3 regions of the Streptomyces sp. NPDC058683 genome follow, and region 3 is predicted to be linked to each of the others. Evidence: predicted binding sites of a transcription regulator. Region 3 holds the regulator's gene; each other region holds the start of a gene.
What was found. The regulator HspR, encoded in region 3, represses chaperone genes until heat shock. The targets are predictions, from matches to a motif close to TTGAGNNNNNNNNNCTCAA.
Positions count from the first base shown of each region.

Region 1: the regulator HspR is predicted to act here: its motif matches at 1,135-1,153, upstream of dnaK (molecular chaperone DnaK).
Region 2: the regulator HspR is predicted to act here: its motif matches at 1,448-1,466, upstream of lon (endopeptidase La).

Region 1 is NZ_JBHXSK010000001.1:345,495-348,768, forward strand. It holds gene ACFWXC_RS01680 (hypothetical protein) at 1-569, shown strand, start outside; gene ACFWXC_RS01685 (OsmC family peroxiredoxin) at 639-1,064, shown strand; gene dnaK (molecular chaperone DnaK) at 1,201-3,048, shown strand; gene narI (respiratory nitrate reductase subunit gamma) at 3,169-3,274, opposite strand, start outside.
Region 2 is NZ_JBHXSK010000065.1:53,334-56,607, forward strand. It holds gene lon (endopeptidase La) at 1-1,425, opposite strand, end outside; gene ACFWXC_RS45985 (hypothetical protein) at 1,596-1,892, shown strand; gene ACFWXC_RS45990 (rhomboid-like protein) at 1,902-2,723, opposite strand; gene ACFWXC_RS45995 (spermidine synthase) at 2,981-3,274, shown strand, end outside.
Region 3 is NZ_JBHXSK010000007.1:143,982-147,255, forward strand. It holds gene dnaJ (molecular chaperone DnaJ) at 1-987, shown strand, start outside; gene ACFWXC_RS09835 (heat shock protein transcriptional repressor HspR) at 993-1,439, shown strand; gene ACFWXC_RS09840 (PA14 domain-containing protein) at 1,494-3,274, opposite strand, start outside.

The DNA of each region.
Region 1 (3,274 bases), on a different contig from region 3:
AGATCCGCGCGCTCAGCCATCCGCCGCTGCCCTGGGACGCCCAGCTCGCCCGCTGGTTCGACGAGTTCGTGCCCCGGCCGGAAGCCGTCCGGTCCTACGCCCGGCCCTCCCGCCGGCAGTCGTCCACCCCGGACATCCCGCGCGCGGGCCGCTACTTCCCGCCCGAGGAGGTCGCCCGCTGCACCTTCGGCGTGGTCCTGGACACCTCCGGCTCCATGGACCGCACCCTGCTCGGCAAGGCCCTCGGCGCGATCGCCTCCTACGCCGAGGCCCGTGACGTACCGGCGGCCCGTGTGGTGTTCTGCGACGCCGCGCCGCACGACGCCGGGTACCTGCCGACGACCGAGATCGCCGGGCGGGTCCGGGTGCACGGCCGCGGCGGAACCGTCCTCCAGCCCGGGATCGACCTGTTGCAGCGCGCGGACGACTTCCCGCCGACCGCACCGGTCCTGGTGATCACCGACGGCTGGTGCGACGTCCTGCGGGTGCGGCGCGAGCACGCCTACCTCGTCCCCGACGGCCGTCGCCTGCCGTTCACTCCCCGTGGGCCGGTCTTCCGCGTGCGGTGAGCCCGGATGTGATCGGATGGGAGGCAGCGAAACCGGTTCATTCGCCTTCGTACGCCGAAAGGAACAACCGTGGCCACCACGCGCACCGCACACACCGTTTGGGAAGGCAACCTCCTGGAGGGCAACGGTGTCATCACCTTCGACTCCTCCGGTATCGGCCAGCAGCCGGTCACGTGGGCCTCGCGTTCCCAGGATGCGAACGGCAAGACCAGCCCGGAGGAGCTGATCGCCGGCGCCCACTCCAGCTGCTTCTCCATGGCCCTCTCGCACGCCCTGGCCGGCGCCGGCACCCCGCCCACCAGGCTGGTGACCAACGCCGACGTCAAGTTTCAGCCGGGTGAGGGCATCACCGGGATCCACCTGACCGTCGAGGGCACGGTGCCCGGCCTGGACGAGGCGGGCTTCGCCGCCGCCGCCGAGGACGCCAAGAAGAACTGCCCGGTCAGCCAGGCCCTGGCCGGCACCACCATCACCCTGGACGCGAAGCTCGCCTGACCGTCGTACCCCTTCGGATGCCGCGTCCCCGTGCTGGGGCGCGGCATCGTCGTTCACGGGGCTCCCGGCATTGACAACGGCTCGCTCAAGTTTTGTGCTGGAGTCGGGGAAGTGCCCCGGGCGGAAGGGGACGGACATGACACGTGCGGTCGGGATCGACCTCGGTACGACGAACTCGGTGGTGGCCGTCCTGGAGGGCGGTGAGCCCACCGTCGTCGCCAACGCCGAGGGGGCGCGCACCACCCCGTCGGTGGTGGCCTTCGCGAAGAACGGCGATGTGCTGGTCGGAGAGGTCGCCAAGCGGCAGGCGGTGACCAATGTGGACCGCACCGCGCGCTCGGTGAAGCGGCACATGGGCGACGGTGCCTGGCGGTTCCCGGAGAGCGGGAGCGTCGACGGCACGCGGTACCGGGCCCAGGAGCTGTCGGCGCGGGTGCTGCAGAAGCTGAAGCGGGACGCCGAGGCGTACCTCGGCGAGGACGTCACCGACGCGGTGATCACCGTACCCGCGTATTTCGACGACTCGCAGCGGCAGGCCACCAAGGAGGCCGGGGAGATCGCCGGCCTGAAGGTGCTGCGGATCATCAACGAGCCGACCGCCGCGGCGCTCGCCTACGGCCTCGACCGGGGCGAGGAGCAGACGGTCCTCGTCTTCGACCTCGGGGGCGGAACTTTCGACGTTTCCCTCCTTGAGATCGGCGACGGTGTGATCGAGGTCAAGGCCACCAACGGCGACACGCACCTCGGTGGCGACGACTGGGACCAGCGGGTCGTCGAGCATCTGGTCAAGCGCTTCAAGGGGCAGTACGGCATCGACCTGGGCAACGACAAGATGGCACTGCAACGGCTGCGCGAGGGTGCCGAGAAGGCGAAGATCGAGCTGTCCTCGTCCACGGAGACGTCGGTCAACCTGCCGTACATCACGGCATCCGCCGAGGGCCCGCTGCATCTGGAGGAGAAGCTGACGCGGGCTCAGTTCCAGCAGCTGACCGCGGACTTGCTGGACCGCTGCAAGAAGCCGTTCCATCAGGCCGTCAAGGACGCGGGTGTGGCGCTGTCCGCGATCGACCATGTGATCCTGGTCGGCGGCTCGACCCGGATGCCCGCCGTCACCGACCTGGTCAAGGAACTCACCGGCAAGGACCCGCACAAGGGCGTCAACCCGGACGAGGTGGTGGCGGTCGGCGCCGCCCTCCAGGCAGGCGTGATCCGCGGCGACGTCAAGGACGTCCTGCTCCTGGACGTCACCCCGCTGTCCCTGGGCATCGAGACCAAGGGCGGCATCATGACGAAGCTGATCGAGCGCAACACCACGATCCCGACCCGGCGTTCGGAGATCTTCACGACCGCCGCCGACAACCAACCCTCGGTGGGCATCCAGGTCTACCAGGGCGAACGGGAGATCGCGGCCTACAACAAGAAGCTCGGTGTCTTCGACCTCACCGGCCTGCCGCCGGCACCGCGCGGTGTGCCACAGATCGAGGTCGCCTTCGACATCGACGCGAACGGGATCATGCACGTCTCGGCGAAGGACCTGGCGACCGGGCGTGAGCAGAAGATGACCGTGACCGGCGGCTCCGCCCTTCCCAAGGACGACATCGACCGCATGATGCGGGAGGCCGAGCAGTACGCCGAGGAGGACCGCAAACGCCGCGAGGCCGCCGAGACCCGCAACCAGGCCGAGCAACTCGTCTACCAGACCGAGAAGTTCGTCCGCGACAACGAGGACCGCGTGCCGGCCGACACGAAGACCGACGTGGAATCGGCGATCACCGAGCTCAAGACCCTGCTGGACCGCGACGCGGACACCGCGGAGCTGCGCCAGGGCGTGGAGAAACTGGCGACTGTCAGCCAGCGGATGGGCCAGGCCATGTACGCGTCTGCCTCCGGCGGTTCGGCCGAAGAACAGCGCCCGCCCGAGGCCGACGAAGAGGGAGTGGTGGACGCGGAGATCGTGGACGACGAGAGGGGCGCGGCCGGGTGAGGAACCGCCGGAATCCGTCGTCGTGGCTGATCACCGTCGCGGCGGAGAGAGGGTGAGCGGCGGCAAGAAGGGTGCGTGCGGCAAGAAGGGTGCGTGCGGCCGGAAGGGAGCGGCTGGGGGTCAGCGGCGGGTTGTCTCCCAGCCTCGGCGTTCCGGGCGGGGGCCCAGTTGGTGGGGGTCTCGGCTGCGGTAGATCACGTAGGGGCGGAAGAGGTACTGGAGAGGG
Region 2 (3,274 bases), on a different contig from region 3:
GACGTCGGACAGGTCGAGTTCGACTTCCAGGTAGTGGTCGCGGAAGGTGTGGTTCTGCGCCGGGTCGAGGACTTCGAGCAGGGCGGCCGCCGGGTCGCCCCGGAAGTCGGACCCCACCTTGTCGATCTCGTCGAGCAGGACGACCGGGTTCATCGAACCGGCCTCCTTGATGGCCCGGACGATCCGGCCGGGCAGCGCACCCACGTACGTACGCCGGTGACCGCGGATCTCGGCCTCGTCGCGGACGCCGCCGAGGGCGACCCGGACGAACTTCCGCCCCATGGCATGGGCGACGGACTCACCGAGCGAGGTCTTGCCGACACCGGGCGGACCGACCAGCGCCAGCACGGCACCGCCACGGCGCCCGCCGATGACCCCGAGCCCCCGGTCGCTGCGGCGCTTGCGCACCGCCAGGTACTCGGTGATCCGCTCCTTCACGTCCTCCAGGCCGGCGTGCTCGGCGTCCAGGACCGCCTTGGCGCCCTGGATGTCGTACTCGTCCTCGGTGCGCTCGTTCCACGGCAGTTCCAGCACCGTGTCCAGCCAGGTGCGGATCCACGAGCCCTCGGGCGACTGGTCGCTGGACCGCTCCAGCTTGTCGACCTCCTTGAGGGCGGCCTCGCGGACCTTCTCGGGCAGGTCGGCGGCCTCCACGCGGGTGCGGTAGTCGTCGGACTCCTCACCGTCCTTCTCGCCGTTCAGCTCGCGCAGTTCCTTGCGGACGGCTTCGAGCTGGCGGCGGAGCAGGAACTCGCGCTGCTGCTTGTCGACGCCCTCCTGGACGTCCTTGGCGATGGTCTCGGCCACGTCCTGCTCGGCGAGGTGGTCGCGCAGCTGCTGGGTGGCGAGCTTCAGCCGGGCGACCGGGTCGGCGGTCTCCAGGAGCTCGATCTTCTGGTCGGTGGTCAGGAACGGCGAGTAACCGGAGTTGTCGGCGAGCGCGGAGACGTCGTCGATGGCCTGCACCCGGTCCACGACCTGCCAGGCGGCGCGCTTGCGCAGCCAGGCGGTGGCGAGGGCCTTGTACTCCTTGACCAGTTCGGTGACATGACCGGGCACGGGTTCCGGGACGTTCTCCTCGATGCGGGTGCCCTCCACCCACAGGGCGGCACCCGGGCCGGTGGTGCCGGCGCCGATGCGGACGCGGTAACGGCCGCGGATCAGCGCGCCGGGGTCACCGTCGGCCAGCCGGCCGACCTGCTCCACGGTGCCGAGCACACCGGTACTCGGGTAGGTGCCGTCGATACGCGGGACCAGCAGCACCCTGGGCTTGCCGGACTCGGTACGGGCGGCGGCCTGGGCGGCCTCCACGGCGGCACGTACATCGGGGTCCTTGAGGTCCAGCGGGACCACCATCCCGGGCAGCACGACCTCGCCGTCGAGCGGCAGCACAGGGAGGGTGAGTGATGCGGACGTCGAAGCCATGATCTCCCCTTCGGCATTGAACTTGAGTTATGCCGACTCAATGCACGTGAGCCTCGGAATGTTCCCCGGGCCGCGTTCGCTCTGAGCGATCGGGTGGTGACCTGGCGGTATGGGGCCTACGAAGGGGAAACAGCGGGCCGGCACGGGCGCATTCCCCCTACGGTCGGCCGGTGACCGACACAGACCTCGCGGCGACCCTGCTCGCCGCCTACGACGCCCGGATGCGCGCCGTCCAGCCCGTCCCCGCGCCCGGGATCACCTACGAGCACGACGGTCCCGTCCTCCGGGTCATGGGCCGGCACCGCGGCTTCGTGACCCGACTCGCCGTGAACCGGACTGGTGGGGGCCCGGTGACCTCGCGAACGGTCCTCAAGGCCGGGGAACGGCACCAGCCGGTCACCTCGGCACGGCCGGGTCTTGCCATCCCGGGTGGGCGTGCCCGCCGTCCTGGTCGGCGCCGGGCCTGAGCCCCTGCGTCACAGAGCGGTCGTGGGCGTACCGGTCGTGCCCGCCGCCCGGGCCTGCTCCCGGTACCAGCGTCGTACCACCGGCCAGAGTGCCGTCCCGATGCCCAGCGAGATCAGGTGGCCCCAGTTGGTCATCGGGTCCTCGAAGGCGACGAGGTCCGTGAGGAGGCTGTAGCCGACCAGGGCGAGCAGGGGCCAGCGCAGCCAGGGGGTGAGAAGGCCGGAGAGCGCGCCGACGCTGGCGGCCACGCCGAAGCTGATGCCGTAGTCGAGGCGGTGCAGGGAGCTGTCGGGGAGGTGGCCGACCAGGACCGCGAGGCCGACCGGGACCTCGGTGGCGAGGGTGGCCAGCACATGGCCCGCCAGGAAGACGAGGATCGCGCGAGCGCCCCCTATCCGCCGTTCCAGCGCGGTCAGGACGAGCACGAAGGCGAGGGCGTACGGGGAGAGGACACCGCCGGCGACCCACAGCGCGCTGGCCAGCAGGACGAAGACCGGTGTGCGCAGGAGGTGGGCGACGTCGGTGCTGGAGTCCTGGTAGACGGTGTGCAGGAGGCCGGGGCCGGCGTAGCCGGCGAAGAGCGACGTCAGGGCCAGGATCGCCGTGTAGGTGAAGGTGACGGGAGCGCCGCCGGGGGTGGGCAGCAGCCGCCAGGGACGCACCCGGAGGGCGGGGCGGAGGACCTTCGGAGCGCGAACCGTGCCCGAGCCGCGCTGCCGGGGCACACCGTCCAGCAGAACGGCGACCTCCACGCCGGGGAGCGGCCCCGGCGAAGTCGCCGGAAGGGGCTCTGCTGTGGGCGTCGACGCAGCCCCAACGGTCCGTTCCACGGTGAGGCGCTCCTTCCGTTTCACCTCACCAGCCTTCGCCGTCCCTCGAGTCGCTGTCTATGACCGAGGCCACGCGGGGAGCGATTCACAGGATTTTCCGAAGAACTACGAGGGGTCGGGAGGAACCATATGAGCCGCCTGAAGCCACCGGCGGCCGCGAAGCGCCGGGCGGCCCCTCGAACGAGTGACACCCGTGCGACCGTCCGACACCGGTAATTCGCGTGGCCGCAAAGCCCTGTTGGGGCAGGATGGCCTGCATGGCCAACATCGCGGACATGACCGGCGTGACTTCCCTGGCCAACAGCCCTCCCACGGTCCTGGACCGGCGCGAGGGGCCGTACGGCGAGGTGGTCCTGCGCCGGCACGGCGGGCTGCTGCAGATCATCGCCAACGGCTGCTTCCTGATGGACACCTCCGACGGGCGCTCGGAGCGGCTGCTCGTGGACGCCGCCCGGGACGCCCTGGACGGACGGGCGGAGCCGGCGGTGCTGATCGGCGGCCTCGGCGTCGGCTTCTCGCTCGCGCACGCCGCGCGGGATCCCCGCTGGGGG
Region 3 (3,274 bases):
CCCAAGAAGCGCAAGGAGTACGACGAGGCACGCGCCCTCTTCGGCAACGGCGGCTTCCGCCCCGGGCCGGGCGCGGGCGGCGGCAACTTCAACTTCGACCTGGGCGATCTCTTCGGGGGCAACCCGCAGCAGCAACAGGGCGGGGGCGGTTTCGGCGGCGGTTTCGGCGACGTCCTGGGGGGCTTGTTCAACCGGGGCGGCGGTGCGGGCACCCGCACCCAGCCGCGGCGCGGCCAGGACATCGAGTCCGAGGTCACGCTCAGCTTCACGGAAGCCATCGAGGGCGCCACGGTCCCGCTGCGGATGTCCTCGCAGGCCCCCTGCAAGGCCTGTTCGGGCACCGGCGACAAGAACGGCACCCCGCGCGTGTGCCCGACCTGCGTCGGCACCGGCCAGGTGGCGCGGGGCTCCGGAGGCGGCTTCTCGCTCACCGACCCCTGCCCGGACTGCAAGGGCCGCGGCCTGATCGCGGAGCACCCCTGCCTCGACTGCAAGGGCAGCGGCCGCGCCAAGTCGTCCCGGACCATGCAGGTCCGCATCCCCGCCGGGGTGACCGACGGCCAGCGGATCCGGCTGCGTGGCAAGGGCGCACCGGGCGAGCGCGGCGGTCCGGCGGGCGACCTGTACGTCATGGTCCACGTCGACACCCACCCGGTGTTCGGCCGCAAGGAGGACAACCTCACGGTGACCGTCCCGGTGACCTTCACCGAGGCGGCGCTCGGCGGCGAGGTCAGGGTGCCCACCCTGGGCGGGCCGCCGGTCACCCTGAAGCTGCCCCCGGGCACGCCCAACGGCCGCACCATGCGCGCCCGTGGCAAGGGCGCGGTCCGCAAGGACGGCACCCGTGGCGACCTTCTGGTCACCGTCGAGGTGAGTGTCCCGAAGGACCTGTCGGGGAATGCTCGTGACGCGCTGGAGGCGTATCGCGAGGCGACCGCGGGCGAGGACCCGCGCGCCGAGCTGTTCGAGGCCGCGAAGGGAGCATGACAGAGATGGACGGCCGTCGACGTAACCCGTACGAGCTGACCGAGGAGACCCCGGTCTACGTCATCTCGGTGGCGGCCCAGCTCTCCGGACTGCACCCGCAGACGCTGCGCCAGTACGACCGCCTGGGCCTGGTCTCCCCGGACCGCACGGCCGGGCGGGGCCGCCGTTACTCGGCCCGCGACATCGAACTGCTCCGCCAGGTGCAGGCGTTGTCGCAGGACGAGGGCATCAACCTGGCCGGCATCAAGCGCATCATCGAACTGGAGAACCAGGTCGCCGCGCTTCAGGCCCGCGTGGCCGAGATGGAAGCGGCCCTGGACGGCGCGGCGGCCGCGATGCGGCAGCGCGAAGCGGCGGTGCACGCCTCGTACCGCCGTGACCTGGTCCCGTACCAGGAGGTCCAGCAGACCAGCGCGCTGGTGGTGTGGCGGCCGAAGAAGGCCAAGGACTGAGCACACGGCAAAGGGCCCGGAGGCGGTGAACCTCCGGGCCCTTTCCCATGCCGGTCACGGCTCCAGGATCGCCCAGTCCGCACCGGGCGCCGACTCCGTGCCGTCGGCGTACAGCGCGGTCACCCAGTAGTAGTGGGTGGTGCCGGCGCCGGCCGTGGTGTCGTCGTAGGAGCGGTCCGTGGTGGCCGCCAGCTTCTCGTACGTCCGCGTGGCCGGGTCCCAGCGGTAGACCAGGTAGCCGGTCGCCGCGTCGGCCGCGTTCCACGCCAGGTGGACGCCCGGGGCGGTCACGTCCGCCGTCAGGGTGAGCGGGGAGCCCTCCGGGGTCGCCACCGACGGGGTCAGGTCCAGCTCGTCGACGGCGACGGCGCTCACCGGCCCCAGCCACCGGCTGGAGTTGCCCGCCGTGTCGATCGCGTCCACCCAGTAGCAGGCGTGATTGCCGTCCGGCAGCCGTACGTCCCGGAAGTGGGAGGTGCCCGCCGGCAGCCACGCCCACTCCGAGCCGGAGCAGACCTGCTCGTCGCCCTCCTCGCCGAGCACCACGCCCCGGTTGACCACGTACCGCTTCAGGTCGGGCTCGGTGTTGTCGTCCCAGTCCAGCTCGATGCCGTACTCCGTGGCCGTCGCCGTCAGCCCGGTCACCTGGGCGGGCGGCTTGTCCGAGACCAGCGTGGTGACGGTCGCGGTGTCGGAGAGCGGGGAGACCTGGGGCCACTGCACGTTCTGCACCGCGTAGTGGTAGGTCGTGCCCTCCTCGGCCGTGAAGTCGTCGCAGCTGTACCGGCGGGACCCGTCGGAGAGGGTGGTGTAGCTGGTCGTACAGGTCACCCACCGCGCCGTCGAGGTGTCCACGGGCAGCGTGGTCGAGCGGTAGACGCGGAACTCGTCGTACGGGGCGTCCTCCTGCTTCATCGTCCACTGGAGGGTCGCGCTGCCGATGCCCGCGGTCGCCGTGAGCCCGCGGGGTGCGGCCAGCGGGCGGGTCACCGCCTGGAGGTCGGTGAACGCCGACATGTGGCCCGAGCCGTCCACGGACGCGATCCGGTACTTGGCGATCTCGCCCCGTGCGAGCGAGTCGTCGGTGAGGCTCACGGTGTACTTGAGGTCCCAGGACTTGGTGACGACGCCGTAGAAGTCGGTCCGCTCCACCCGGTACTTCACCGCCGCGTGCACCCCCGACCAGCTCAGTTCGGCGCCCGTGTCGGTGGCGGACGCGGCGAACCGGTCCGGCGGCTTCAGCACGGTGCTGGCGACCAGGGCGTCGGCGGTGCCGGTCGACTCGTTGCCCGCCTTGTCGTAGGCGCGGATCTCGTAGTAGTAGAGGGCGCCGGTCGCGGGCGGGGCGTCGGTCAGGGACGTCGCCGTGGTCGTTCCCACCTTCGTCCAGCTGGTGCTGCCCCGCAGACGCCGGTAGACCCGGTAGCCGGCGAGGTCCATCTCCTGGTTCCTCGTCCAGCTCAGCTTCGTCGTGTTGGCGCTGCTGTCGTAGGACACCAGCGGATCCAGCGGGGTGAGGGGCCTGACCTTGTCGACGGTGGCCGAAGTCCTCGCAGTGTAGGCGAACTTGACCTTGGCGGCGCCGGTCCAGTTGACGTAGTCGATCCGCAGGGTGTGCTTGCCCTTGGGGATCGTCACGTTGACGGTCTTGCTCACCGTCTTGGACGTGTTCTTCCACAGGTCGAGCTTGCGGCTGCCGTCGACGTACACCCGGATCCCGTCGAGGCCGGAGACGGCGAGGGCGAAGGGGCCTCCGGAGCCGAAGTCACGGGTCACCGTCCAGCGGACGCCGAAGTTGTCCTTCGGCAGGCCGGAGGCGGGGGCGCCGCTCCAGC